Regions from separate parts of the Synechococcus sp. MIT S9508 genome, predicted to be linked through region 1. Evidence: predicted binding sites of a transcription regulator. Region 1 holds the regulator's gene; the other holds the start of a gene.
The links. Region 1 encodes HrcA, which represses chaperone genes, less so after heat shock. Its sites were predicted from a motif close to TTAGCACTCNNNNNNNNNGAGTGCTAA; they were not measured.
Positions count from the first base shown of each region.

Region 2: a site for HrcA is predicted at 4,085-4,111, ahead of groES (co-chaperone GroES). Genes of this name have one in related genera too.

Region 1 covers NZ_CP138941.1:823,658-838,007, forward strand. Annotated here, with positions in the region: gene SIB42_RS04110 (N-acetylglucosamine-6-phosphate deacetylase) at 1-469, opposite strand, end outside; gene purE (5-(carboxyamino)imidazole ribonucleotide mutase) at 502-1,089, shown strand; gene SIB42_RS04120 (AI-2E family transporter) at 1,200-2,297, shown strand; gene cysC (adenylyl-sulfate kinase) at 2,278-2,925, opposite strand; gene SIB42_RS04130 (translation initiation factor) at 2,991-3,317, opposite strand; gene SIB42_RS04135 (class I SAM-dependent methyltransferase) at 3,356-4,315, shown strand; gene trpB (tryptophan synthase subunit beta) at 4,355-5,605, shown strand; gene hrcA (heat-inducible transcriptional repressor HrcA) at 5,622-6,614, opposite strand; gene SIB42_RS04150 (rhodanese-like domain-containing protein) at 6,710-7,060, opposite strand; gene SIB42_RS04155 (DUF3352 domain-containing protein) at 7,138-8,775, shown strand; gene SIB42_RS04160 (SixA phosphatase family protein) at 8,753-9,253, shown strand; gene SIB42_RS04165 (citrate synthase) at 9,281-10,471, shown strand; gene nuoH (NADH-quinone oxidoreductase subunit NuoH) at 10,496-11,650, shown strand; gene ndhI (NAD(P)H-quinone oxidoreductase subunit I) at 11,707-12,363, shown strand; gene SIB42_RS04180 (NADH-quinone oxidoreductase subunit J) at 12,360-12,959, shown strand; gene nuoK (NADH-quinone oxidoreductase subunit NuoK) at 12,980-13,312, shown strand; gene SIB42_RS04190 (NAD(+) kinase) at 13,329-14,270, shown strand; gene SIB42_RS04195 (CYTH domain-containing protein) at 14,281-14,350, shown strand, end outside.
Region 2 covers NZ_CP138941.1:1,114,297-1,128,646, forward strand. Annotated here, with positions in the region: gene SIB42_RS05695 (haloacid dehalogenase) at 1-121, opposite strand, end outside; gene SIB42_RS05700 (30S ribosomal protein PSRP-3) at 235-756, shown strand; gene SIB42_RS05705 (M23 family metallopeptidase) at 1,170-1,868, shown strand; gene atpC (ATP synthase F1 subunit epsilon) at 1,990-2,400, opposite strand; gene atpD (F0F1 ATP synthase subunit beta) at 2,480-3,943, opposite strand; gene groES (co-chaperone GroES) at 4,163-4,474, shown strand; gene groL (chaperonin GroEL) at 4,549-6,183, shown strand; gene SIB42_RS05730 (ammonium transporter) at 6,430-7,752, shown strand; gene secG (preprotein translocase subunit SecG) at 7,794-8,024, opposite strand; gene gpmI (2,3-bisphosphoglycerate-independent phosphoglycerate mutase) at 8,049-9,680, opposite strand; gene pyrR (bifunctional pyr operon transcriptional regulator/uracil phosphoribosyltransferase PyrR) at 9,830-10,390, shown strand; gene SIB42_RS05750 (hypothetical protein) at 10,413-11,258, opposite strand; gene SIB42_RS05755 (Hsp70 family protein) at 11,332-12,975, opposite strand; gene SIB42_RS05760 (hypothetical protein) at 13,015-13,299, shown strand; gene SIB42_RS05765 (DNA-directed RNA polymerase subunit omega) at 13,325-13,552, shown strand; gene SIB42_RS05770 (DUF1818 family protein) at 13,549-13,929, shown strand; gene SIB42_RS05775 (DUF2811 domain-containing protein) at 14,237-14,350, shown strand, end outside.

The DNA.
Region 1 (14,350 bases):
TGGGGGCAGCGATGTGCTCCAACGGGTGTGCACCCCGCCGTGCTTCCGCAAGGAACGGGCCCTCAAGGTGTGCTCCCAGTAGCTGGCAGCGGCCCGCTTGATGCCGGTCACGGGCCTGCCGGAGAACGTTCAGGGATTGGCGTAGCGGGGCCACAGCACAGGTGACCAGGGTTGGAGCGATCGCCTCGACCCCATCGCGCCAAAGCAGCTCCAGCAACTCCAGGAGTTTCGGCAAATCCTGTTGCGTGAGCTCCGTGAAGGCCAGGCCCAGGCCCCCATTGATTTGCAGATCGATCCCCCGACGACTAATTCTGTCTCCTTGCCAGCTTTCCCCGGCCATCGCCCCACCGGCCGGCATCGGACCAGCGGCGATGATCAGATTGCGATCATCCACGCTGAGCCAGGACAGACCTGCATGGTCGTGGTTTCTGGGGCGCTGGGGCAGACGTACATCGGTGATCCGACGCATGCGGTTGGGCCGGCTCAGGCCGGTGCGGGACGATGGCAGTCTCGCTGTCCTTCCGGTTCTTGCCTGTGGCCGAGTTGCCATCCCCCCCCATTGATCCAGGTTCGGTGCCCAGGGTTGCCGTCATCATGGGCAGTGATTCCGACCTTCCCAGCCTCCGTCCTGCCGTCGAGGTGCTGGAACAGCTGGGGGTGGCGGTGGAGGTACGCGTGCTCTCGGCGCACCGCACGCCTTTGGAGATGGTCAGCTTCGCCCAGCAGGCTCGCCAGCGTGGGCTGGCCGTGATTGTGGCCGGTGCCGGTGGCGCAGCTCATTTGCCTGGAATGGTGGCCGCACTTACCACCTTGCCTGTGATTGGCGTACCGGTGCAGAGCAAAGCACTGTCAGGCGTCGACTCTTTGCATTCGATCGTGCAGATGCCCGGTGGTATTCCCGTGGCCACGGTGGCGATCGGCGGAGGTCTGAATGCGGGCTTGCTGGCTGCACAGATCCTTGCTGTCGAGGGTGGTGCGCTGGCTGAACGTCTGGAGGCCTACCGCAAGCAGCTTCATGACACGGTTGTTGAGAAGGATGTCCGTCTGAAGGATCTGGGCAGTCGTGACTATCTCGAGCGAATGACTTGATCTCCGGCCATTGCCGACCTTCGCTGTTGCCGCCAGCCGGCATTTTTGGTGCCATGAGGTGAGTGCCGTTTTCAAGCTGAGCTCCTTTTGATCTGCACCTCCTTCAAACCATGACGTCCTGGCCAGCCTGGATTCGCTGGGGATTGGTGCTGCCGTTGCTGACCCTCAACCTGTTCGTGATCCGTCAGCTCCTCCTGCCGCTGGCTCCCTTCCCGGGACTGTTTCTCACCGCCGCGCTGATCGCGTTTCTGCTGGATATTCCCTGCCGCTGGCTCACCGGTCGAGGGATGCGCCGCTGGGTGGCGATCGTGCTTGTCACTCTCGCCACGATCGGGGCATTGGTCTTCGCTGCGCTGACCCTGGTGCCGCTGCTGATTGAGCAGCTTGGCCAGTTGATCAATGCTCTTCCAGGACTGCTCTTGGCGGCCCAGCAGTGGGTGAACCGTCTCCAGGAGTGGGCCTCAATCCGTGGGCTGCCCACGGAGTTTGGCGACCTCAGCAGTGATCTGCTCTCCCGTGCAAGCACTGTGGCCAGTCAGCTCAGCCAGAGCTTGCTCAGCATTCTCGGGGCCACACTCGGCACCACGATCAACACGGTGATCGTGCTGGTGTTGGCGGTGTTCTTCCTGATCGGAGGTGAATCGATCACGAAGGGTCTGGCCCGCTGGCTGCCCGATGCGTGGCGTGGGTTGGTGACCGGCACTCTGGCTCGGACCTTTCGTGGCTACTTCGGCGGGCAAGTGCTGCTGGCGCTGATCCTGGCCTTGGGTCAGATCGTGTTGTTCACCCTTCTCAAGATCCCCTATGGCGTGCTGTTTGCCGTGCTGATCGGATTCACAACCCTGATCCCCTACGCCAGTGCTTTCACGATCGTCGCCGTGAGCGGGTTGCTCGCTTTTCAGGATCCCAGTAAGGGCCTAGAGACTCTGGTGGCCGCAATCGTGGTCGGTCAGATCGTTGATCAGGTCATTCAGCCGCGTTTGATGGGAAGCATCGTGGGGCTGCAGCCGGCCTGGCTGCTGATTGCTCTGCCCCTGGGAGCAAAGGCCGGAGACCTTTACGGCTTTGGAGAGTTGTTGGGTCTGCTGCTGGCAGTCCCTGTCGCCAGCTGCCTCAAGACGTTCGTGGATGCCTGGGCCGAGCGTCAGGGCATCCACGTGGTCGTCAGCAGTGCAGTCGTCAGCGAGGTCAGCGCTGGGCAGGAATGATGTTTCTGGAGATCAGCTCGTTCACCACCTGATCCACGCAGTTCGTCAGGTCTGCCGCTCCGGTGTCGACAGAGAGTTCCGGAGTGTCTGGTGCTTCATAAGGGCTTGAGATTCCCGTGAATTCCTTGATTTCGCCGGCCCGTGCCTTCGCATACAGGCCTTTGGTGTCGCGCTTCTCGCACACATTCAGATCAGCGGCACAGAAGATCTCGATGAAATCTCCGTCGCTCACCAAGTCGCGCGCTTTGTCGCGGTCAGCACGGAACGGCGAGACGAATGCCGTCAAAACAATGGCGCCAGAATCCAAAAACAGTTTGGAGACCTCTCCGATGCGGCGGATGTTCTCCTCACGGTCGGCGTCGGAAAATCCCAAGTCCTTGCAGAGGCCATGGCGAATGTTGTCGCCGTCCAGCACATAGGTGCTCAGTCCTCGCTCGAACAGGGCCTGATTGACCGCGTTGGCAAGCGTGCTTTTGCCCGCACCGCTCAGGCCTGTGAACCAGAGAATGGCGCTTCGGTGTCCCCGTTGTTCAGCGCGGGCTGCTCGATCAACCGATGCCTGATGCCAGGCGATATTGGTGGAAGCACCCTGGTTGGTCAGCTGGCCGTGGCTGGACGAAGCGGTCATTGGGATCCGGCGGTCTGGGGCAGCCATTGTCCCTCAGCTTGCATCTCTTTGAGCCTCGTTCAGCTTCAGCCCCCAGCGCGCTTGGGACGGTATCCCTCTTTGTTGAGCAGTTCCAGTGCGAGCTCCACCTGATCGCCCTGAAGTTCGATCAGGCCGTCTTTTGCGGTGCCACCGCTGCCGATGCGTGTCTTGAGTTTCTTCAGCAGTGCTTTGAGTCCTTCTTGGTTGAGCTCCAGACCGCGGATCACCGTCACAGTCTTGCCGCCTTTCCCCCCACGGGTCGGCTGCACCCGAACGATTTGCTGGGCTTTTGCAGTGGGTTGCTTCTCGGGGCTGCTCGGCCGCTGCAGACTGTCTGTGTTGCTGAATTCCTGCCACCCGCCTTTCGGCATTGCTTCTGCGCATCCGACACCATCCTGCCGTTTTCGTGATGACCGACTCAGCGTCCACGCCTAGATGGGCTGACTCAAGCCAAGGCCTTGGTCGCTGGATCGAACACTTGATCGGTATTGATCTGCTGAGGCGTCCCCTGTTTTTCCAGGCACGTCAGATGATTATCCGAACGGCGGAACGCAACGGCATTCCCTGGAGAGTCCGTCGCCGTGAACTCGAGAAGGCTGCAGCACCGTTGTTGTCGAGCAGCATCACTCCAGGCCTGGTGCCGCCCGCCTACTACGTGGCGCGTTTTCACGCCTATGAACAGGGCAATCTCTGCTGGCAGGCTGCTGCCGAAGCGGAGCAAGCCACCGATGCGATGGCCCTGCGCATCTGGCCGGACGAGGCGCTGGCACCATCTGTGGCCCAAGCCCGTCTGCGGGATGAGATCCACCGCGCTTTGGCGCCGCTCCTGAACGGATCCATTGATCAGGTGCTCGATCTTGGCTGTTCAGTGGGAGTGAGCACGTTGTATCTCGCAAGCTGGTTGTCTGAGCGGGCAGAGCAGCGCCAAGAGCCCGCACCTCGGATTCAGGGCCTGGATCTTTCCCCCGACATGCTCGCAGTGGCTCGTGTGCGTGATCGGGAGGGACTCGTGGATGGCTGGTTGCATGCAGCGGCGGAGGACACGGGTCTGGCGGATGCGTCCTTTGACCTGATCAGTCTTCAGTTCGTTTGCCATGAGCTGCCTCAGGATGCGACCCACGCCGTGCTGGGGGAGGCTGCTCGGTTGTTGCGGCCAGGAGGTGCTCTGGTGATGGTGGATCAGGATCCCGCCTCCTCCGTGCTTCAGCGCCTTCCAGCGGCAGTCGCCACATTGCTCAAAAGCACCGAGCCCTATATCGAGCAGTACTTCGGCCTCGATATGGCTGCGGCCCTGCGGACGGCAGGGTTCCGGAATCTTCAAATCAGTGCCTGTGATCCACGGCATCGCGTGATTGCCTGCTTACGCTGAGCCAACGCTTCAAAGGCCGCGCGCGCGGTCAGCTGCACCTTGACCAGCACCCTGCCACCCAAGCCCACCGCTCAGGATCTGGCCCTCAGCTCCAGGCCTGCCTCCTCCGGTCGTTTCGGCCGTTTCGGTGGTCAGTACGTGCCTGAAACGCTGATGCCTGCCCTGGCTGAGCTGGAGACGGCCGCGGCTGAGGCCTGGAAAGATCCGTCTTTCACCTCAGAGCTCAACCGCCTGCTGCGCAACTACGTGGGCAGGGCCACACCTCTCTATGAAGCTGAGCGGCTCACAGCCCATTACCGCCGCAGTGATGGCGGACCCAGGATCTGGTTGAAGCGTGAGGACCTCAACCACACCGGCGCCCACAAAATCAACAATGCGCTCGGGCAGGCGTTGCTGGCCCTGCGAATGGGCAAAAACCGGATCATTGCCGAAACAGGAGCTGGTCAGCACGGGGTCGCGACGGCCACGGTCTGCGCTCGCTTCGGGTTGAAGTGTGTGGTGTACATGGGTGCTGAAGACATGCGCCGTCAGGCTCTGAATGTGTTCCGCATGCGTCTTCTTGGTGCCAGCGTTCAGCCTGTGACCGCCGGCACCGCCACGCTCAAGGACGCCACCAGCGAGGCCATCCGTGACTGGGTTACGAATGTGGAGACCACGCATTACATCCTCGGGTCAGTGGCAGGCCCCCATCCCTATCCGATGTTGGTTCGCGACTTTCATGCAGTGATCGGAGAGGAGGCCAGGGACCAATGTCAGCAAGCGTTCGGTCGTTTGCCAGACGTGCTGATGGCTTGCGTTGGTGGGGGTTCCAACGCCATGGGTCTTTTTCATCCCTTTGTGGAGTGCAGCGATGTGCGTCTGATCGGAGTTGAGGCCGCCGGTGATGGCGTCGCCACAGGCCGTCATGCCGCCACGATGACTGAAGGCAGGGTCGGTGTGCTTCACGGTGCAATGAGCCTGTTGTTGCAGGATCAGGACGGGCAGGTGCAGGAAGCTCATTCGATCAGTGCCGGCCTGGATTACCCGGGAGTTGGGCCTGAACACAGCTACCTGCGTGAGATCGGCCGGGCCGAATACGGCGCCGTCACCGACGCTGAAGCGCTCCAGGCGCTTCAACTGGTGAGCCGCTTGGAGGGCATCATTCCTGCCCTCGAGACAGCGCATGCATTCGCCTGGCTTGAGACCCTCTGTCCAACCCTGCCGGATGGCACTGAAGTGGTGTTGAACTGCTCTGGTCGTGGTGACAAGGATGTGAACACGGTCGCCGAGCAGCTTGGCGACGCACTCTGAAGATTCAGAGCATGTCTCAGCTCAGTAAGCGCTCCAGGGTGACAGCAACGGAGTTGACGGCCGCACGAGCGGTCGCGTAGGCCATCCGCATGGGGCCGATCAGGGCAACCTGGCCCACGCCTCCGTCACCGCTGCGATAGCTGGCCTGAACGACTGAGCAGCGGCTCAATGCTGTCTCAGGATGCTCACGTCCGATCCAAACGCGCCCGTCGGACCAGGCAGGTGCGGGAACAAACGCTGCCGGGTCACTGTCCATCAGGTCGAGAAGAGGCCTCACCCTGGCGCTGTCACTGAATTCGGGTTCAGCCACGAGCCGCGACACCCCATGCACTAACGGTGCCTGCTCGATCGGGCGTTGGAAGAGATTGCCGTTCTCCAGCGCGTCCTGAAGTGCCCTTCCGCAGGATTGTAGCTGCTGTGGCAGACAGCTCCAGTCCAGCTGTCCGGCCTGCACCAGTTGGTCTGAGGTCCAGCGTTCTAAGGCTTCCACCTGACCGGCACTGCCGTGGGGCAGCCGCAGATTGAGGTGATGGGCCTGGCTGGAATCGCCCACGAGCATCACCAGCAGGCGGTCCTCACTGCGCACCAGGCGAATGGTTCTGAGATTGCTTTGGGATCGTTGCGGCGGGCTGATCAGGCTCATCAGACCTGTGAAATCCGTCAGCCGGCGTGCCAGCTGCAGCAGCAGGTCATCCAGTGCCGCCCAGCGCAGGCTCAGCTGGGTCAATTCCCGCTCCAGGTGATGTGCACCCGCACCGGGTTCGGGCAGAAGGCAGTCCACATAGTGGCGGTAGCCCTGGGGGCTGGGCACGCGCCCCGCTGACGTGTGTGGCTGGGTCAGGAGTCCACGCTGTTCCAGAGCTCCCATGGCCGAACGCACCGTGGCCGAACTCGCTTTGATTCCGAATCTCTGCACTAAAGCGCGACTGCCCACTGGTTCGATGGTGTCGACATAGTGGTGGACCGTGGCCTGAAGAACCTCCTGCTGTCGTCGGGGCAGCGGCTTCACGGAGATCACCTTGCGGATCGTGATCTTACGAAGAATCAGTCAGGGAGATTGGTTCCTGTCATGAATGCATGCCGTTCGGCTGACTGGCGCGCTGATCAGTAGCGCGGCACTGCGGGATCCACCACAACGCTCCAGGCGTCAATGCCACCCTCGAGGTTCCAGACGTCCAGGGATGGTCGATTCTCGAGCAGCCAGCAACCGAAATTCCAGCTGCGCACACCGGCATGGCACAGCACCACGATCGAACCACCGTTTGGCAGCACGTCATCAATGCTCCCCATCCAGTTTTCAGCATCACTGAGGGGCAGATGCTTCACCGGGTGCGGAAATGGAGCGATCACCAGTTCCTGCTGCTCCCGCACATCCACAACGGTCAGATTGGTGTTGTCGTTGAGCCAGTCGTTCAGTTCGCTGGCCTTGAGGGGTTTTGGGGTGGGTCCATTCATCGCTTCAGTCTGGCTTTGGGCTGGCACAGCACCATGGATAGATAGAAGATGAGCACCATGTGCTTCACCGCCTGTTCATGAAAGGGCGCTCGTTCCTGTTGGCTCTGGTCGCTGTGGCGATGGTGCTGCTCACCCTGGCGCTGGGTGTTTGGTGGGCGATGGCTCGTCAGAGCCCGCTGCGGATTATGGACCGGCCCCTTGAGCTGCCCCGCGCAGCACGGTTTATGCCAAGTGATGCAGCCCTGACGCTGCACTGGCTGGTCGACTCGCGTCAGGTGCCTGCTTACGCCCAGGCCGTTGCGCCCGTTCGCCAGCGCCAACTGGTGAATGACAGCACCCGTCAGCTCAGAGATGGTGCCTTTGCTCTAGCCGGCCTTGACTTCAGCACTGAGCTGGCCGGCTGGATTGGGCCCGAAGTCAGCTTTGCAGTGCTTGACGCTCCTGCACAGCAGTCCGGGGAACAACCCAAGCAGGGTTGGGTCCTGGCACTGTCCAGCCGCGATGAAGATGGGGCCAAGCGCTTTCTGCAGCGTTTCTGGCAGACCCGAAGCCTGGCAGGCACCGATCTTCAGATCTCCCGCTACCGCGGTATGGGACTGATCAGCGGTCGCGGTGCCCTGCTGGGAAGGGATCCCCAACCGATCGCCACGGCCTTGATCGACGACGATCTGCTGTTGCTGGCTTCAGGGCGAGGCGTGCTTGAACAGGCGCTGGATGTCTCTCAACTGGACAGTCAGCATCAGCTCGGAGACCCTGTTCTGGCCGCTGATCTGCAGAGCTTCGGTCGTGGTGCTGCCGTTCTGATTGCCACCCCTGGTGCGATGGACCGCTGGCTTGGGGTCCCCTCAGCGATCACTGCCCGTGAAGACCTGCAGGGGCTGGTGGCATCGCTGACACCGCAGGGCGCTGATCTGGCGCTTGATGCCGTGGTCCACTTCCGTGAGCCTCTGATTCCCCGGATGTCTCAGCTGGCGGACAGCGATGTGTTCCTTAGAGATGCCGGTGGTGATGCGGAGACAGTCGCTCTGCTTACGAATCCTGCGGCTCTTCTGGCTGCCGATGCCAATGAGCCCCTGGCTCAGTGGATCGCTCCCCTTCTGCGGCAGTCGATCGAATCCCTGTCGACCGGGGCCGCGGCTGCCGTCGCCGGCCTCGATGAGGGGCCCATGCTTTGGCAGCAAGGGCCGCAGGGCTGGGTGTTAGGCACCCGGCCGAATCGTCCCGATCCCGAAGTGGTGGATCAGCGACTTCAGGGGCTTGGGTTGACAGGCTCCACTCTCGACAGCGAAGGTCAACCTGTTCAGGTCTGGACCCGTCTGGCTCGTCAACGACGTCGAGGAGAGGAGTCGCTGCAAGCTGAACTTGCTGTCGCTCTGGAGCGGCATATCGGTGTGAACTGGTGGGCAGAGACCCTCGATGGTTTGCGCCGTCGCGGTGAGAGTGGTGACCTGATGCAGCGACAGCAGCAGCTGCAGCAGCTGCAGTCCGCGAGTCAGTCAGTGCTGTCTCAGCAACTGGCACTCGCTGCGGCGCCAAGCCGCTTGCACCTTGGTCAGTGGCGACCCTGGGAGCTGGTGCAGGGGGTGGCAGGTCGATCACTGTTGCCAGCTGTGAAAGGTTTGGCTGTCTCTGCTGGGGCTGACCCAAACGCCACCTCCGTTCAGGATGAACGTGTGAGCAGCTTGCGTCTCCGTGCGCGACTCCAGCTCGGTTGATCTTCTTCTCCTGCGCCATGGCATTGCCGCAGAACGGTTCTGCGGCCGTGATCATCCCGATCGCCCCCTAACCGATCGCGGCATGCGGCGAACTCTGGAGGTTGTCCGACAACTGCGGATGCTGGATGTTCAGGCGGACACACTGATCAGCAGTCCTTACCGGCGATGCATGCAGACCGCTGAGTTGGCGGTCCAGGCTGGGTTAGCGAAGTCGATCTGTCTGGATTCAGCCCTGGAGCCAGGCGGTGACCCGTGGCCGTTGGTCTCCCGCGTTTCCGGCTGTTTCCTGTTGGTTGGCCATGAGCCAGATCTGAGCACTCTTGCGGCGACGCTGATCGGAGCACCCGCCAGCAGCCTGCGCTTGCGTAAGGCGGGATACTGCCATCTCAGTTGGCACGCTGACCTGAGCGATCCTCGGGGTCAGGCTGAACTGCAGGCATTACTCAGGCCTCGTCTTTTGCTCCCGCGCTCCGTTTAAGTTGCCCTTGCGCTGAAGCGGAGGTTGGTGAGTCAGAAAAATGGTGCCGAGATCCGTCATGAGCGAACGGGTCTGGTGTTCCGCCCCGGACTTGAGGGGGTGCCTGCCACCCAGTCGTCCATCTGTGACATTGATGGTCATGCAGGCTGCCTGTCCTATCGCGGCTACCCCGTCGACGATCTGGCCACCCACTGCAGCTTTCTGGAGACCACCTACTTGCTGATCTGGGGTCAATTGCCCACTCCTCAGCAGTTACGAGACTTTGAGGACGAGGTGCAGATGCACCGACGCGTTAGTTTCCGCGTCAGGGACATGATGAAGTGCTTCCCCTCCGATGGGCATCCGATGGATGCCCTGCAGTCCAGCGCAGCGTCTTTGGGTCTGTTTTATTCCCGTCGTGCCATCGACGACCCTCAGTACATCTATGACGCGGTGGTTCGGCTGATCGCCAAGATCCCGACCATGGTCGCCGCCTTTCAGCTGATCCGTAAAGGCCAAGATCCCATTCAGCCCAGAGACGATCTGGCGTATTCCGCCAATTTTCTCTACATGCTCATGGAGCGTGAGCCAGATCCTATGGCCTCAAGGATCTTTGATCAGTGCCTGATCCTGCATGCGGAGCACAGTCTCAATGCGAGCACTTTCAGTGCCCGCGTCACCGCCAGCACACTCACCGATCCTTATGCGGTCGTCGCCTCAGCCGTCGGCACGCTGGCTGGCCCCCTTCATGGCGGGGCCAATGAAGATGTCCTGGCGATGCTCGAAGAGATCGGCACACCAGATCAGGCCGCAGGCTATCTCGATGAGGCCATGGCCAGCAAGCGCAAGATCATGGGATTCGGTCACCGTGAATACCGCGTCAAAGATCCTCGTGCGGTGATTCTTCAGGCTCTTGCTGAAGAGATGTTCGAACGCTTTGGTCACGATGAGATGTACGACGTGGCCAGAGCTCTGGAGACAGCGGCGGAAACTCGTCTCGGCCCAAAAGGGATTTATCCCAATGTGGATTTCTATTCCGGACTTGTTTATCGCAAGCTGGGTATTCCCAGAGATCTGTTTACGCCGGTCTTTGCCATCGCAAGAGTGGCCGGATGGCTGGCTCACTGGCGTGAACAGCTTGGTGCCAATCGGATCTTTCGGCCATCTCAGATCTACACCGGCAGTGATCTGCGCCAATGGACGCCACTGGAGGCCCGAGTTCCAACCATCACCACTTAAGTTACATTCATCACACCTTTGCTCATGGTGACTTTCCTCGCCACCAGCGCACCGGCTCTGGTCAGTCCAGGCCTGGATCTGGAACGAAGTTTCAGTCAAGCTCTCGAGGGCTTTGGACTGTCTGAGCAAGCAGCTCGTTTGATCTGGCTGCCACTACCCATGCTGTTGGTGCTTGTCGCAGCAGTGGTAGGGGTTCTCGTCACCGTTTGGCTCGAACGCAAGATCTCAGCAGCGGTTCAGCAGCGCATTGGACCTGAATATGCCGGGGCACTCGGTGTTCTTCAGCCCCTTGCGGATGGTCTCAAATTGCTGGTGAAGGAAGACATCATTCCCGCCAGGGCCGACAGTCTGTTGTTCACGCTCGGCCCTGTTCTGGTCGTTGTTCCAGTGATTCTGTCCTGGTTGATCGTTCCCTTCGGTCAGAACCTTTTGATCAGCAATGTCGGTGTAGGCATTTTTCTGTGGATCTCTCTCAGCAGCGTTCAGCCGATCGGCCTGCTGATGAGCGGATACGCCTCGAATAATAAATATTCCCTGCTTGGAGGTCTCAGGGCAGCTGCACAGTCGATCAGCTACGAGATTCCCCTCGCTCTCGCTGTGCTTGCAGTGGTGATGATGAGCAATTCCCTCAGCACCGTCGACATCGTCGATCAGCAAACTGGAGCGGGAATCCTCAGTTGGAATATCTGGCGCCAACCTGTCGGCTTTCTGATTTTCTGGATCTGCGCCCTGGCGGAATGTGAACGCCTTCCGTTCGACCTCCCCGAAGCGGAAGAGGAGCTGGTTGCCGGCTATCAGACCGAATACGCCGGCATGAAGTTCGCGCTCTTCTACCTCGGCAGCTACATCAATCTGGTGCTCTCAGCTCTGCTTGTTTCGGTCCTCTATCTCGGTGGCTGGGGCTTCCCTTTGCCGGTGGAATGGCTGGCCGGCTGGCTGGGGCAATCGGTCGATGCTCCTCTCGTCCAGGTGATAACAGGCACAACAGGCATTGTGATGACCGTGCTGAAGGCCTATCTGCTCGTTTTCATTGCCATTCTGCTGCGCTGGTCGACGCCGCGGGTTCGCATTGACCAGTTGCTTGATCTTGGTTGGAAGTTCCTGCTGCCACTGGCTTTGGTCAATTTGCTCGTGACCGCAGCGCTGAAACTTGCATTCCCGGTCGCCTTCGGGGGTTAGGTTTAATTACCTAGGCTCTTGACTCAGCGGTCACTCCGTCTCCCTTCCCTCAGGCCATGTTCGGTTTTCTCAAACAGGTTGGTGACTACACCAGAGATGCCGTCGACGCGGCGCGCAATCTCACCCAGGGTCTGGCCGTCACCTTCGACCACATGAAGCGCCGTCCCGTCACGGTGCAGTACCCCTACGAGAAGCTGATCCCCTCGGAGAGGTATCGCGGGCGCATCCATTACGAGTTTGATAAGTGCATTGCATGTGAGGTGTGCGTGCGCGTCTGCCCGATCAATCTGCCCGTGGTGGATTGGGTGATGAATAAGGCCACCAAAAAGAAAGAACTGAGGAATTACTCGATTGATTTCGGGGTGTGCATTTTTTGTGGAAATTGCGTGGAGTACTGCCCCACCAATTGCCTTTCGATGACGGAGGAGTACGAGCTGGCGGCATTTGACCGTCACAGCCTCAACTACGACAACGTCGCACTGGGGCGTCTCCCTACCAGCGTGACCACCGACCCATCAGTTCTGCCTCTGCGGGAATTTGCTTACCTTCCGGCCGGCGAAATCGATCCCCATGTTGTGGATCCCGATCGCCCACGGGCTGGGAAGCGACCTGATCAGCTGCTGGCTGCCATGAAGTCAGCCGCAGCTGTTTCAACACTGGATGCGGGAGAATCGACCACGGTGTCCACGGATCGCAAGGAGAGTGCTGAATGACGATCGCAGCGTCAACGCAACTGATCTGCTTTCTGGTGCTCAGCTCTGTGGTTGTGCTGGGAGCTCTCGGGGTGGTGTTGCTCAGCAACATCGTTTATTCGGCCTTTCTGCTTGGGGGCGTGTTTCTGGCAGTGGCTGGTTTGTATCTGTTGCTCAATGCCAGTTTCGTTGCTGCAGCCCAGGTGCTGGTCTACGTCGGTGCTGTGAACGTGCTGATCTTGTTTGCGATCATGCTCGTCAACAAAAAAGAAGACCTTGCTCCAATTCCAGGGTTGACCTTGCGTCGCCTGCTTTCTGGTGGCGTCTGTGCCGGCCTCTTCGCCTTGTTAACAAGGGTCGTCCTAACAACTCCGTGGGCGGAAGGGCCAGAGCCGATTGGCGAAGACGCCACGGTTCGAATCGGTGAGCACCTCTTCACGGACTATCTGCTTCCCTTCGAGCTGGCCTCGGTTCTTCTGCTGATGGCCATGATTGGAGCCATTGTGCTGGCTCGACGCGATGTTCAGGCCGTCGATCCAGGCACTGGTGAAATTGCGGATCAAGGCCTGATTGAAAAGGCCCGGACTCCCCTGCTGGTTGATCAACCACCTTCCTGACCTTTCCCTGCCTTCTTGTCATGCTCTCCGAGCTGCTGTCCGGTTCCGTTCCTCTCGAGGCCTATCTGCTTGTCGCCGCAGTGCTGTTTTGCACGGGCGTCTGGGGGCTGATCAACAGTCGTAATGCTGTGAGGGTGCTGATGAGCATCGAGCTGATGCTCAATGGTGTGAACATCAATCTGATGGCGTTCTCCTCCTATGTGGATGGCCAGCTGATCCGTGGTCAGATTTTCTCAGTGTTCGTGATCACCGTGGCTGCTGCTGAAGCGGCGGTTGGCCTGGCCATTCTTTTGTCGCTTTATCGCAATCGCGTCACAGTGGACATGGAACGCTTCAACCTTCTGCGCTGGTAGGGCCGGCGCCCTCATCATGCGTCTGCATCGGGTCTGGTTGATCTATAGGGCTGAAAGCCCTCTGGCTCTGAAAGAGGCCAAGGCCTGTGCCAAGACGCTCGAGTCTCTTGGCGTAACTGTGTCTGTGGCGATGAGCGGTCTCAGCGCGGATCCCTTCCCAGGCCTGCTCGCGTCTGAACCGGAACTCCCTGACCTGGCGGTGGTGCTTGGAGGCGATGGCACGGTTCTTGGTGCTGCAAGGCATCTGGCTGTTTATGACGTGCCGATTCTCTGTTTCAACGTCGGCGGTCATCTGGGCTTCCTCACCCATGAACCAGGGCTGATTCGGCGTGATGGTCTGTGGCGACGCCTGCAGGACGACCATTTCGCGATGGAACGTCGCATGATGCTGCAGGCTGTCGTGAATCGAGCCGATGACCTCAACTGTTCTGTGTCTGGAGAAGGGGGGCAGGCCGAGGATGACATTGAGCGTCATTGGGCTCTGAATGATCTGTATCTGCGTCCCTGTCAGGAGGATCTTGCGCCCACCTGCACCCTTGAACTGGAGATTGACGGAGAAGTGGTTGACCAGGTCCGCGGAGATGGTTTGATCCTGGCGACTCCAACCGGTTCAACCGGTTACGCCATGGCAGCCGGAGGACCCATCCTTCACCCAGGAATTGACGCCATCATCGTGAGCCCCATCTGTCCGATGAGTCTGTCCAGTCGTCCGGTGGTGCTTCCACCTAGGTCGAGATTGGTGATCTGGCCGCTTGGAGACGGATATCGGCCAGTGAAGCTCTGGAAGGACGGCGCCAGTGGGCCGGTGCTGTGCCCTGGTGAATGCTGCGTGATTCAAAGGGCTCCCCATCACGCGCTGATGGTTCAGCTGGAGCAGTCGCCCTCTTACTACCGCACCCTTTCACGCAAGTTGCACTGGGCCGGGAGCCTGGTGGACACGATGCCCTCGCCCAACTGACAGCTCAGCGATGCCCCTTGAGATCGAACGCCGTTTCCTTGTGACCGGGTCTGGCTGGCGTGCCCATGCAGGAGAGCCAC
Region 2 (14,350 bases), 290 kb from region 1:
TGTTCCAGCGTCCCTCGCCCTTGAGAGCATCGATGCAGGCCGGAGCGGGCAGCCAACCGCTGTAATGCTCAACGGTTGCCTGGAGGGCTCTGCGATAACTGCCAGATACATCACGGATCACTCCGTCGATATCGAACAGCAGAAGCTGGCTGGTGGATGCGTGCCGGTCCAGGGGGATGGGTTTTGGCGGCTGGTAGGTTAGTTCTTTGTCCTTGATTCTTGAGCGCTGACACCATGACGGTTTCCGAAGGCGCTGCCGTCGACCAAGAGGTCGCTACCGAGGCAGCAGCAGCTGATCAGGCTCCTAAGAGCACGGAGACTCCTAAGAGCGCAGAGGCCGATCAGCAGCAGGAGCCAAAGGAAGGTCGTCCAGTGATGCGTGGCGGCAGTGCTGCATTGGCATCAGCCACGATCGATGCTGATGGTGTGCCATCGGGATACACCCCGAAGGCTGATGAGGGACGCTTCCTGCTGAAGATTCTCTGGTTGCCCGACAACGTGGCGCTTGCCGTTGATCAAATTGTTGGTGGCGGGCCCAGTCCTTTGACGGCTTATTTCTTCTGGCCTCGTGAAGACGCCTGGGAGACTCTCAAAAGTGAGCTCGAAGGCAAGTCTTGGATCACGGATAACGAACGTGTTGAGGTGTTGAACAAAGCCACTGAAGTGATCAATTACTGGCAGGAAGAGGGCAAGGGCAAGAGTCTGGACGATGCCAAGCTTAAGTTCCCCGATGTGACCTTCTGTGGTACCGCTTGATTCAGCTCAATCAGCATTGTGTTGATTTCAGCAGGCAATCAATTGCCTGCTTTTTTATGTCGAGAAATCGTTTTAGGGCAATTTTTATACAGTTTTTGCCTCAATGACTGGATGATTTGGAACGCCTGCTCGGCGCCGATTTGAATTGATTGTGTACAACGATGCTTTGCTCTTGTTGCCTCTAGCCTGGAATAGTGTGTTGCTTCAGGGTGGGTCTTCGATGAGTGGGTTTTGATGCTGCCACTCATCAGAATGATTGCTTGATTCTTTGATGGTGATATTGATCACCAATTACGTCGAATTTGGCCGTCAGGTCTCCGCAATAGTCTGTTACACTCTCACGGAATATTTTTAATGGGTTGATTTCTTTCTCTCCTTTGCTCGCGCTTGGGTTGTCCTCTGCAACGTTCGCGGTGACATCCAGTGTGGATATTTTGAATGGACTCGCTCAATTCAAAATTCAGGAAATTGAAAAGTCAGCCCTTCATGTCAAGAGTGGGAAAAATGTTTTTCAGGCTCTTTCGCCACTGCTGAACAAGCGATCCATGGCCGCTTTGTTTGAGGAGCATTGTTTGCATGAGTCTGCCGCAGTCGAGGCCGCTTCTGCCCCGCTGTCTGAATCTGCTTGGGCTGCTGAAAGCTTTGAAGCGGCGCCCGATTCTGTTGCTCAAGTCTGTTCGTTTGCATCCTTCGCCGACTACCTGAATGAGTTGTCGCTGAAGGCCTATTCTCTGCCCGCTTCAGGTGTTTTCACTTCGGGCTTCGGGCCGCGCTGGTCGCGGCATCATTCAGGTATCGATATCGCTAATCACGTTGGAACATCCATTTTTGCTTCACGGCGTGGAGAGGTTGTTTTCGTGGATTATCTCGGTGCTTATGGGCTGATGGTTGAAATTAAGCACCCCGATGGCTACAGGACGCGTTATGCGCATTGCAATGAAGCTCTTGTTCGAGTCGGTGAGACTGTTAGTCGGGGTGATTTGATTGCAAAGATGGGAAACACAGGCCGCAGTACAGGGCCCCATCTTCATTTTGAGATCAGATCGCCTGAAAATATCGCGCTTAATCCAGCATCCTTCCTGGAAGGAATCCTGATTAATCAGAAGTTGTAAGCCTTTTGCTGGTTGCTGGTGAATCTCAAAGTTGAACAGCATTGATTTGCAAGATCAAACATTTGATCTCGTAAATCATCCTCTGCCTTGAGAGTGATCCCTCACGGCAAGGCATAGATCATCAACTCTGATTGATTGCTGCCTGGGCGCGGGCTCTTGCGCGGTTCAGGCTCTGTTGGGCCTTTACTTTTTCAGGCGAGGTTGGCTGGCCTTCCAATTTGCTGACTGCGCTACGTGCAGCCTGCAGTTCGCTTTCAGCAGAACCGCCATCAATCGAGCTTCCCAGTTCAGCGGAGTTCACCAACACAGTGACATCATCCGCTTCCACTTCCGCAAACCCACCCATCAAGGCGATGGATTTCCAACCGCCGTCCTGACGGACACGCAAAACGCCCACATCAAGCGCTGCCAGGAGTGAAACGTGGCCGGGAAGAATGCCCAGCTGCCCAGTGGTGCTGGGGAGAATGACCTCATCAGCAGAGCCATCGAACACGCTCTGGTCTGGTGCCAGCACGCGGAGGGTGAGGGACATGGATATGGAGTGTTTGGGTTAAAAGCTTGGGCTCAAAATGAAAGGCATCTGGGGCATGAATCTCATGCCCCAGATGCCATCACTTGGCTTCTTCGGCCATCTTTGCAGCCTTGGCCTTGACTTCGTCGATGTTGCCAACGAGGTAGAAAGCCTGTTCAGGAAGGTGATCCAGTTCACCAGCAAGAATCTGGTTGAAACCACTGATGGTTTCCTCGAGCTTCACGTACTTGCCGGACATGCCGGTGAAGATCTCAGCCACAAAGAATGGCTGGGAGAGGAATTTCTCGATCTTGCGAGCACGGTCAACGGTGCGGCGATCGTCCTCGGAGAGTTCGTCGAGACCGAGAATCGCGATGATGTCCTGGAGCTCCTTGTAGCGCTGAAGCGTGGACTGCACGCTGCGAGCTGTGCGGTAATGCTCGTCGCCCACAACAGCGGGCTGAAGCATGGTGCTGGTGGAGTCGAGCGGGTCCACAGCGGGATAGATGCCCTTGGACGCGAGGCCACGGTTCAGCACCGTGGTGGCGTCTAGGTGAGCGAAGGTGGTCGCGGGAGCTGGGTCAGTCAGGTCATCCGCAGGGACGTAAACCGCCTGGATCGAGGTGATGGATCCTTCCAGAGTGGAGGTGATTCGCTCCTGAAGTTCGCCCACGTCGGTGCCGAGCGTTGGCTGGTATCCAACAGCGGAAGGCATGCGTCCGAGCAGTGCGGACACCTCTGAACCGGCCTGAACAAAACGGAAGATGTTGTCAATGAACAGCAGCACGTCCTGCTTGTTCACGTCACGGAAATGCTCGGCCATCGTCAGGGCTGAGAGGCCCACACGCATGCGAGCACCGGGAGGCTCGTTCATCTGCCCGTAGCAGAGCGCCACCTTTGACTTGGAGAGGTCATCGGCGTTGATCACACCTGAATCCTTGAATTCCTCGTAAAGGTCGTTGCCCTCACGGGTGCGCTCACCCACACCGCCGAACACGGAAACACCACCGTGTTCCTTGGCAATGTTGTTAATCAGTTCCTGGATCAGCACGGTTTTGCCGACACCGGCACCACCGAAAAGACCCACTTTTCCGCCCTGGCGATAGGGAGCCAGGAGGTCAATCACCTTGATGCCGGTCTCAAAGACCTTGGGCTTCGTTTCCAGTTCCGTCAGTTTGGGAGCTGAGCGGTGGATCGGAGCTGTCGTGTTGGATTTAACCGGCCCCTGTTCATCGACAGGCTCGCCGAGAACATTGAAGATGCGGCCAAGGGTTCCTTCGCCGACGGGCACTGAAATCGGTGCACCGGTATCGAGGGCCTCCATGCCACGGACAAGTCCGTCGGTGGCACTCATGGAAACTGCGCGAACACGGTGATCGCCCAGCAGCTGTTGAACTTCAGCGGTCAGGGCAACCGCCTGCCCGGCGGTATTGGTGCCTTCGATGCGGAGAGCGTTGAGAATTTTGGGCAGCTTGCCGGCGGGAAATTCCACGTCCAGAACCGGGCCAATCACCTGGCGGACAACGCCCTTGGTACCGGCGGAGGCGGGAGCAGCAGCGGCCATAAGTAAGGGGGTGTGAGAGGGAAGCGTCTAGAGCTAACCCTTCCTGAGCGGGGCAACGATACCACCGTCGCGAGAGAGGGGGGCGTGGTTCGGTCACCCGCACGCTTGTCCCGTGGCCGAAGTGCAGAACCCGGACATAGGTTGGCACTCGTCGACCTTGAGTGCCAGCTCGAGTCGCATCGGCGCTTCGGCGCACTGTCCCTGCTCCTGCAAGAACCCATGGCAGCTGTTTCTCTCAGCGTCTCCACTGTTAAGCCCCTCGGCGATCGCGTTTTCGTCAAGGTTTCAGAATCCGAGGAGAAAACTTCCGGTGGCATCCTGCTCCCCGACACCGCGAAGGAAAAGCCTCAGGTGGGCGAAGTTGTTCAAGTTGGCCCTGGTAAGCGCAACGACGACGGTTCCCGCCAGTCTCCTGAAGTAGGCGTCGGCGACAAGGTCCTCTACAGCAAGTACGCAGGCACCGACATCAAGCTCGGAAGCGATGAGTTCGTGCTCCTGTCCGAGAAGGACATTCTCGCCATCGTCAACTGACTGCCTCCTGACTGCCACGCGTCTGAGACAGGTCGGTAGTCACCAACTATTCCTTTCCATCCATTTCCGCCCCCATGGCCAAGCGCATCATTTACAACGAGAACGCTCGCCGCGCTCTTGAAAAGGGCATTGACATCCTGGCCGAGTCCGTTGCTGTGACTCTCGGCCCCAAAGGTCGCAACGTTGTTCTTGAAAAGAAGTTCGGTGCTCCCCAGATCATCAATGACGGCGTCACCATCGCCAAAGAGATCGAACTCGAAGACCACATCGAGAACACTGGTGTTGCTCTGATTCGTCAGGCTGCATCCAAGACCAATGACGCAGCTGGTGACGGCACCACCACTGCGACCGTTCTTGCCCATGCCATGGTCAAGGCTGGCCTGCGCAATGTTGCTGCGGGTGCCAATGCCATAACCCTGAAAAAGGGCATCGACAAAGCGTCGGATTTTCTGGTCGACAAGATCAAAGAAAACGCCAAGCCGATTGCCGATAGCAATGCCATCGCCCAGGTGGGCACCATTTCCGCTGGTAACGACGAGGAAGTGGGTCGGATGATCGCCGACGCCATGGACAAAGTTGGCAAGGAAGGCGTGATTTCCCTGGAAGAGGGCAAGTCGATGACCACCGAGCTCGAGGTCACCGAGGGAATGCGCTTTGACAAGGGGTACATCTCTCCCTATTTCGCCACCGACACTGAGCGAATGGAAGCCGTCCTGGACGAGCCCTACATTCTGCTCACCGACAAAAAGATCGGCCTCGTGCAGGATCTCGTGCCCGTGCTCGAGCAGATTGCTCGCACTGGCAAGCCTCTGCTGATCATCGCTGAGGACATCGAGAAGGAAGCTCTTGCCACTTTGGTGGTGAACCGTCTGCGCGGTGTCCTGAACGTGGCTGCGGTGAAGGCTCCCGGTTTTGGTGACCGCCGTAAGGCCATGCTGGAAGACATGGCTGTGCTGACCAATGGTCAATTGATCACTGAAGACGCCGGTCTGAAGCTTGAGAACGCCAAGATCGAGATGCTTGGCACTGCGCGTCGCGTGACCATCAACAAGGACACCACCACGATCGTGGCCGAAGGCAACGATGTGGCCGTGAAAGCGCGGTGTGAGCAGATCCGTAAGCAGATGGACGAAACCGAGTCCACCTACGACAAGGAGAAGCTTCAGGAGCGACTTGCCAAGCTCGCCGGTGGTGTTGCTGTGGTGAAGGTGGGTGCTGCCACCGAGACCGAGATGAAGGATAAGAAGCTTCGGCTTGAGGATGCCATCAACGCGACCAAGGCTGCTGTTGAAGAAGGTATCGTTCCTGGAGGTGGCACCACCCTTGCTCACCTGGCTCCCACACTCGAGCAGTGGGCATCGTCCAGCCTGGAGGGAGAGGAGCTGATCGGAGCCAACATTGTGGCTGCAGCTCTGACTGCACCACTGATGCGCATCGCTGAGAACGCTGGTGTCAATGGCGCTGTTGTGGCTGAAAACGTGAAGGCCAAGAACTTCAACGATGGCTACAACGCGGCCAACGGTGACTATGTCGACATGCTTGCTGCCGGCATTGTCGATCCCGCGAAGGTGACGCGTTCCGGTCTGCAGAACGCTGCGTCAATCGCAGGCATGGTGCTGACCACCGAATGCATCGTTGCTGACATGCCCGAGAAAAAAGACGCCGCACCAGCCGGTGGCGGCATGGGCGGTGGCGATTTCGACTACTGAGTCGCAGCTTCTCGATCAAAGCCGCCTCGGCGGCTTGTTAAGCCCCGCTGTTGCGGGGCTTTGTTGTTGTCAGCTAGGGATTGAATTCAGGCGGCCCGTGGCGCTTTTGTCGACGTCTCGGATCTGGACGCCTCCACTCTCCCTGCCCCTCAAAATGTTCGCGGTGAACAGTTTTTGGCGCAGAGGGTCTGAAATGGTATCGACGGTTACGGGAAACACGTGTTTCAGCCTCGCCTGAGGCGATTTTTGATCGCCCTTCTGGTGGTTCCAGCATTTCAGCTGCTGAGTTCTGCCCTGCTGCCTGCGTACGCAGGTGATGCATCACTTTCGTCTGCCGACAACACTCTGATCCTCACCTCGGCGGCACTTGTGCTGCTGATGACTCCTGGATTGGCGTTTTTCTACGGAGGATTCGTTCAGGCTCGCAATGTGCTCAACACGATGGCGATGAGCTTCGTGATGATGGGCATCGCCACGCTGGTGTGGGTCAGCTTCGGATTCAGTCTTGCCTTCTCCGACGGCGGAGCTCTGAATGCCGTCATTGGCAATCCCTTCTCCTTCGCCATGTTGGAGAACGTCCCTGACATTTGGCCTGGCCTGGCGATACCTGGACTCAGCTTCGCTCTCTTTCAGGGCATGTTCGCGATCATCACTCCGGCTCTGATTTCAGGGGCCTTGGTGGAGAGGATCAGTTTTCGCTTCTGGTGCGTCTTCACCCCCGTGTGGCTCCTGGTGGTGTATGCCCCTCTTGCTCATATGGTCTGGGGAGGTGGTTGCCTTGGGAAAGACCTTGATTTCGCTGGAGGCACGGTGGTGCATATCAGCTCTGGTGTTTCTGCTCTCTTGCTTGCTGGCCTTGTTGGCTGGCGCAAGCAGTGGCCCAATTCGGTGCGCCCACCTCACGATGTGACTCAGATCTTGCTCGGCACTGGTCTGCTCTGGTTTGGCTGGTTCGGTTTCAACGGCGGCAGTCAGCTGAGTGTCAGTGGTGCTGAACTCCCCTTCACTACGACGCATATCTCTGCAGCAACTGGCTTGGTTGCTTGGTCATTGATCGAAACATGGCGTGATGGCAAGCCCACTGCTGTCGGTATGGCGACCGGGGCTGTGGCCGGTCTGGTGGGCATCACCCCAGCAGCTGGGTTTGTGACGCCAGCTGCTGGGATGGCGATCGGTGCGATCACTGGTCTGCTTTGTTATTGCTCTGTGCAGCTCAAGGTTTCGCTGCGTTTTGATGATTCCCTCGACACCTTTGCAGTCCACGGTGTCGGTGGCACAGTCGGCGCGATCCTGACCGGTGTCTTCGCTAGCACTGAGCTGATCGCCACTCACCCTGCAGCGCAGGTTTTTGCCGAGAAGGGCAGGTTTGGCTTGATCGCTGATCAGTTTCAGGTTGTGCTTGTGGCCTATGGGTTGGCGGCCCTTGGGACGCTGCTGATCGCAGCAGTCTTGCGAGGTCTTGGCCTTCCGTTCCGAGTAACGGAAGATGCTGAAAACCTTGGTGTTGATGTGCGTGAGCACGGTGAAGAGGCCTATCCGGAAAGGATTGGTTCTCCCCAGTTTCATTAAGTCGCGATTCGCTTGGAGCTGTTGTTGCCGGCCCTGCTGACTTAGTTCAGCCAACCGGCACTCAGGATCACTGCCAGGGTCAGAAAGATGGCCAGGGTGGTCCAGGTGATGCGGTTGAGGGTCGCTTCAGCGCTGCTGGCACTGGTAAACGAGGTGCTACCACTGGCCGCAAGCCCACCCATGCCATCACCTTTGGGGCTGTGCAGCAGCACAAACAGGATCAGCAAAAGGCCGCTGCCGATCCAGATCCAGGAAAGAACGGTGGTAATCATGGGCTGATTTTATGTCCGAGCCGATCAGACCGGTTGTGGCAGGCGAGCGGTGGAGGGCACAGGTGTCTCGATTGGTTCGATCAGAGTGCTGCCGGTCATGGCATCGGGTTTCTCGAGATCGAGCAGTTGCAGAAGAGTGGGTGCGATGTCAGCTAACCCGCCGTTATCTCGCAGGCGGATTGCATTCCCCATGCCACGCAATTTTCTGCGTTCTCCCTCCACAAGAATCAGAGGAACGGGATTGGTGGTGTGTGCCGTCCAGGCCTGACCATCGTCGCCTTGCATGCGCTCGGCGTTGCCATGGTCTGCAGTGATGATCATCGTTCCTCCCATGCGTCCCACGGCATCGAGCAACCGTCCGATGCACTGGTCCACTGTCTCAATGGCTTCGACGGCGGCCTCCATCACGCCGGTGTGTCCCACCATGTCTGGATTGGCGTAGTTGATCACCACCAGGGAATAAACGCCCTTCTCGATGGCTTCGATGCAGCTCACGGTAAGGGTTTCGGCGTTCATGGCCGGGGCCAAGTCATAGGTGGCGACGCGTGGGGAGGGCACCAGATGACGGTCTTCTCCTTCCAGAGGCTGCTCAACGCCACCGTTCATGAAATAGGTGACATGGGGGTATTTCTCTGTCTCCGCCGTTCGGTACTGGCGCAGTCCGTTTGATGCCACAACCTGGCCCAGCAGGTCATCAAGGGACTCGGGTGGAAAGACCACTTCCACAGGCAGCCCGGCTTCGTACTGCGTGAACGTGACCACGTCCAGCTGAGGTTGATTGGGGAGTTCGAAATCGGCGAAGTCGTTCCTCGCCAGGCACTGAATGATCTGGCGGGCCCTGTCGGGTCTGAAATTGAACATAAGCAGGGCATCGCCATCGTTCAGATGGGTTGCTTGTAGACGCGTCGGTTCCACGAATTCATCGGTGGTGCCGCCGTCGTAGCTGGCTTGCAGCACTTCAGCCGCCGACAGCTCGCTTACTGGAACCTCAGGGGAGGTGAGCAGTTCATGGGCGCGGGCTGTGCGCTCCCAGCGCCGGTCGCGGTCCATCGCCCAGTAACGGCCACAGATGCTGGAGATTTCACCCACTCCACAGGACTGGATGGTGTCCTCAACCTGCTTCAAGTAGATCGGAGCACTCTGCGTGGGGGTGTCCCGTCCATCGGTGATCGCATGGATCGCAACGTGTTTCAGGTCTTCGTCGGCTGCCCACCGCAGCAGTCCGCACAGGTGATCAACGTGGCTGTGCACGCCACCGTCCGAGCAGAGGCCTAGTAGGTGAAGCGTGCCGTTGCTTGCACGCAGACGTTCGGCCAGTTCATGCAGTTTCGGAACGGCACGCAACTGGTTGTCGCGCACCGTGTCGCCAATCCGCACGAGTTCCTGGCGGATGATCCTGCCCGCGCCGATGGTGAGATGCCCAACCTCGGAATTGCCCATTTGTCCATCGGGCAATCCCACATAGGCGCCGCTTGCCTCAATCAGCGTCTTGGGGTAAGCGTGACGCAGCGCATCGATTACGGGAGTACTGGCGGCTCGGATGGCGTTGTGGTTGGCATCGCTGCGCTCGCCCCACCCGTCCAGGATCGCCAGAACAACTGGAGCAATGGATCGCTCCCTGCTTGGTCGTCCTGTATGGCGATCGGCAACGTTCACTCAGCTCTATCCGTTCTTAAGGTCTTCTCTAGATTCACAAGTTACCCCCGGATCCCGCCCCTGGTGAACTCCTTTGCTGACGATGGTCAGCTTTTGCGGATCTGGCAGGTGATATCCGACATACAGTCATCTACCCCACTGCATCGGTCATGGTGACGTCTGGGAACAGTGAGCGGATCGAGATCCTTTCAGCCGAGGGCGTCGGCAGAACTCTGTCGCGCCTGGCTTCCCAGGTTCTTGAATGCGTGGGAGAGGTCGAGCAGTTGCTGCTGTTGGGAATTCCCACCCGTGGCGTTCAGTTGTCAGCAGTGCTGGCGCGATTCCTTCAAGAGCAGAGCGGTCAGGCGATTGCCCAGGGCACGCTCGATCCGACCTTCCATCGCGATGATCTCGAGCGAGTGGCCATGAGGCCTGTGCAGGCGACAGAGCTGCCGGTGAGTGTCGAAGGTCGTGATGTGTTGTTGGTTGATGACGTGATTTTCACCGGCCGTACCGTGCGTGCTGCGCTGGAAGCGATCCAGGCCTGGGGACGGCCCCGCAGGGTGATGCTGCTGGTGATGGTGGACCGCGGCCATCGGGAGCTGCCGATTCAGCCTGACTTCTGCGGTCGATCCGTTCCCACGCGGCGGACCGAAACCATCGAGCTCAGGCTCTTGGATATTGATGGAGAAGAAGGCGTTTTCCTCAGGAGTGTGCAGGCGGAGAAATGAATTTCCTGCCTGCTCACGGTCTTCATCGTCTCTTCGCCCTGCAGAGGCTCTCTGGTCCTTCCTCAACAAGAACGCCGCCCAGATCAGCACACCCGGCAACGAAAGCACTCCACGGATCCATGCCGCTGGACAGCCGCTCTTCGACAGCTGTATTCAGACGTTCAGGATCCACCGTGTGAGCCGGTAGAGCCCCATGGCTGTGATGTTCCTGCCGATCGCGCAGATTCTGGATGGCTTCCTCCACCTGTCTGCGAAGAGGTAGGGCATGGTCCTGCCACCAGGGGTGGTCCAGTTGATTCAGCACGCTCAGTGCTTCCCACCACTGCTGTCGTTGCACTTTGTCCCTCAGCCGCTCGTGATCGACTTTGTTGCGATTCCAGGTCTCGCGCAGGCTGTCGCTTAGCTGTGTTCCCGGCCTCTGGCCCTTTTGTTCCAGAGGCTTGAGGGTGATGAGGGCCAGTTTGAGATCTCCCGCTCGGAACTGATCCAATGCCCGCTCACGCAGGGTCTGGCGCCACAGGAGCAATCTGTATTGATCTTTGCGTCGTTGCTCTTCGCTGCCCACATTCGAATTAACAAGCTGTGACTGCAGGGTGAGTGCTTGACTGCTTTCGCCTCCTTCCCAGGCAAGTTCAGCCTGGCGGCGACGGCAGACCGCCTGCTCACTGGGTGCGTCCCGGTCCAGCCATCGCAGTGCTGCCAGCTGTTCGCCATAGCTCAGGCAGGCCTCAAGATCTTCCCGTGAAGCTGCTTCACGCAGGCGACCCGGTAACTGCTGTTCCCACCAGTACGCATAACCACAAAGGGCTGCGACACCACCCAGTGTGGCGATCAGCCAAAACCTCGCGAGATGGCGACGCAGCGCCAAGGGTGGTCAGGGAACGACAAACTCCTTTCTATAAATGTTGTCGCCAACACACACGTTCTTGTGGACGGCACGATCACCGCACGGTCCCGAGTGGTCTCGGGTCCAGGCTTTCTCCGGTCCGCAGATCCTCTCCCTCCAGGATCAGTTCCGCTTGATCATTGAGATGGAAACGAAGTTTCAAGCAATCTTCTCCAGGTTGTCCAGGAGGGTCCAGGGGGAGCTCACAGGCGGTGTCTGGCCGCCTTGTGACGTCATCCCACCCATCGGTTTTTTCAATGACCTTGGGCAGTCCATTGATCATCACCACTTCATGTCTTGTCTCCCCTCTTGACTCTCCGAGCACCAGCTCGAGTGACTGCTGGTCTGGACCACTGGCGCTCAAGATCAATTCCAACGGCTTGCTGGAGGGCCAGGGCTGACCCGGTAGGAACAGGGGATGCCAGTGATGGGTGTTGCTGCGTTGGTTCCAGCAGCGCAGTGAGATTCCACGCTGCAGCAGGTCCTGCATGCGAACTCCTGGAGTGAGGCTCAGGGCGCCGCAGGCAACCGCCTCCATCGGCGGCGGTGTCAGCAGTGGTGTGGGCGCAAGCTTCTCGGTGAGCCAATCGCGCAGCTGGGGAAGATGGGCGCCTCCTCCGACCACCACGACACCGTCGAGATTTTCGGCAGGACAGCCGTTGAGTTCCGCATCACGCAAGGTCTTGCTGAGCAGTCCTTCAAGGGCGTCAAACAGCCCTCGCTCCTCGAGCAGTCGGCTGAACTTGTGTCGATCCATCGAGAGTTTGCTCGGAGCGTCAAGATCCGGGCTATTGGCTGTTTCCGTAAGGCTCTCCCGATTGAGGATCTTCGGATCGCTCAGGCGACATTTGAGGCGTTCCGCCGCATTCAGCAGAGCCATCAGACCATTGCCTTCTTCCGGCAGGCCCTCTGGACAGAGTTCGTCGAGAATCCATCGATCAAGGTCCCTGCCACCCAGGTTGATGCCGGCTTTGCCGAGCACTTTGGCCTGACGCAGTGTCTGACGGCTGTTGGTGAGGTCCTGACCGCGGAAGCGAAGCAGCTGGGCCACTGGGGCGGCACGACCTTCACCTCCCTCGAGAGCGACCAGGGACAGATCCAGAGTTCCTCCGCCGAGATCGACCACTAAAAGCTTGGATCCAGCTTCCAGACCAGCGCCGAGTGCAGCTGCCGTTGGCTCATCCACAAGAGCGATCTCTGCAACCTGCATCGGTTCGCAGGCTTTCAGAAGCCAGTCGCGATAGCCGGAGCCCTGATCCACGGGGGCTGTCAGCACCAAGCGTTCGATGCTGAGTTCAGGGGGCATCCGCTTCCAGATTTCAGTCAGAAGCCGCGCGCCAGCCTGTTCCGGGCTGAGCCGTCTCTCGGCACTCTGCGGATCTGATGCCATGCCGATCCAACGCTTGAAGTCGCGGTGGAGCTGAGGGGCATCGCGTTCATGCAGGCCGTTTTCAAGCACCTCAAGCCCGACCAGCGCTGGACCTGAGACCGCATCCTCCGCCCAGATCAGCGATGGGATCGCTCCTGTCTCACGGGTAATGGCAGGTAGATCGAGCAGATCTATTTCAGAACGCTCAGCAGACTGAAACGCCACCACCGTGGTGGTGCTTCCTAGGTCGATCGCCAGGGTGCCGACGTTGTAAGACGCGTCGGAAACCTGAAGGTTTTGTTCGGCAGCGAGGGGCTGAACCACCGCTATGGGCAGGTTGGAGTCAGGTCGAGGCTACGGGGAGTAACGATGGATCGCTTAAGACGGCTGGTGTTTTCCTTTTATCGGGAGGATCCGCAGATCGAGGCTGAGCTCGAACCGCTTCGAGACTGCAGGATGTCACGCAGCTGGGGCAGCATCCGCATCGAGTGTGTAGATGCGCAGCACCTCGAGGAGGTGAGCGCACTACTCAGTTATTTACGTCGACCTCTGGCAGCGATGGGGCTGGGTCGCCAGATCGTTCTGAGGGTTCCAGGGCGTCCGCAACGCAGCTATCCCATGCATGTTCCTTTCCACAGCGATCTGCTCACTTAGGATTCAGGATTCTTGCGTTTTTGGCATGCTCTCTGCCGGAGTCGATCATCAGGATCTCGCCAAGCGCGGTGAAAGCCTGATCCGTCAGTCCAGCAATCGTTATCTGACCACTGTTCGGATTGCTTTCCGTGCCAAGCAGCGTCGCTTCGACGATTTCGATGGTCTGCTTGAAGAGTCCAGCGTGAAGCCTGTGCAACGCGCCATCGTTGAGCTGAGTGACGAACAGGATCAGCCTGATCTCCTTCCTGGATGATTCAACAGGAGGGCCCAGGCTGGAGATTGTCCAGGGACCCCTCCCGCTCAGTGTTTTCCGTCCTCATTGGCGGAGAACACTGGGCTCTCGAACTCACGGAGAGTGAGGCGTGCGAGCTGGCTTCACTGATCGCTGATCTGACAGATCAACATCGCTCTATTTGCGATCAGCTCATGGCGGAGGAATCCATCAGCGTGGAATTGGAGCGTGGCAGTTGGTGGGCTTGCCTTGAAGGTGATCGTTCGCGCTGGTCGCTTCGGGGTATCTGCCGCGGTGATGGTGTTCAGGCTCGTGGCCTCGAGGTCTGCTGGCCTGACCCTGCTGCGCAGGCCATCGCCGAGGCGATGAGAACGGTGTGGGACAGCAGTAAAGATTAGAGCAGCTAATCAATGGCTCTTCATTGGTTTTCCCCCGGTCTTTCCCACGCTGGAAGGTGCTTTTTCCACAGGCTTCAGAGCATTTGGGTTGGTATAGCCGACGTTTGTGGAAAACCGGATTCAGGGGGTCGGTTTTGGTTGACGAATCACGCCGATGGCTCTTTCGCAGCTAGAGAAGGAGATCGCTTGCTGGAAATGGTTCTGGCGGCTGCAGTCTCACTGGGAGAGTCAGTGGGAATGGCTCCTGAGTTGCTTCTTGACTCGGGCCGGCATCTGTGGAGAACTAGTTGGCATTCGAAGCGTTTGCATGCAGTTGGCCGATCAGTTAAAGCAGGCTCAGGCATCAGCACCAGACCAGATTGTCGAGGCGGCCACTGCTGCTGAGGAGTCAGCAGTGAGCTTTCAGTCCGAGCTTCCTCAG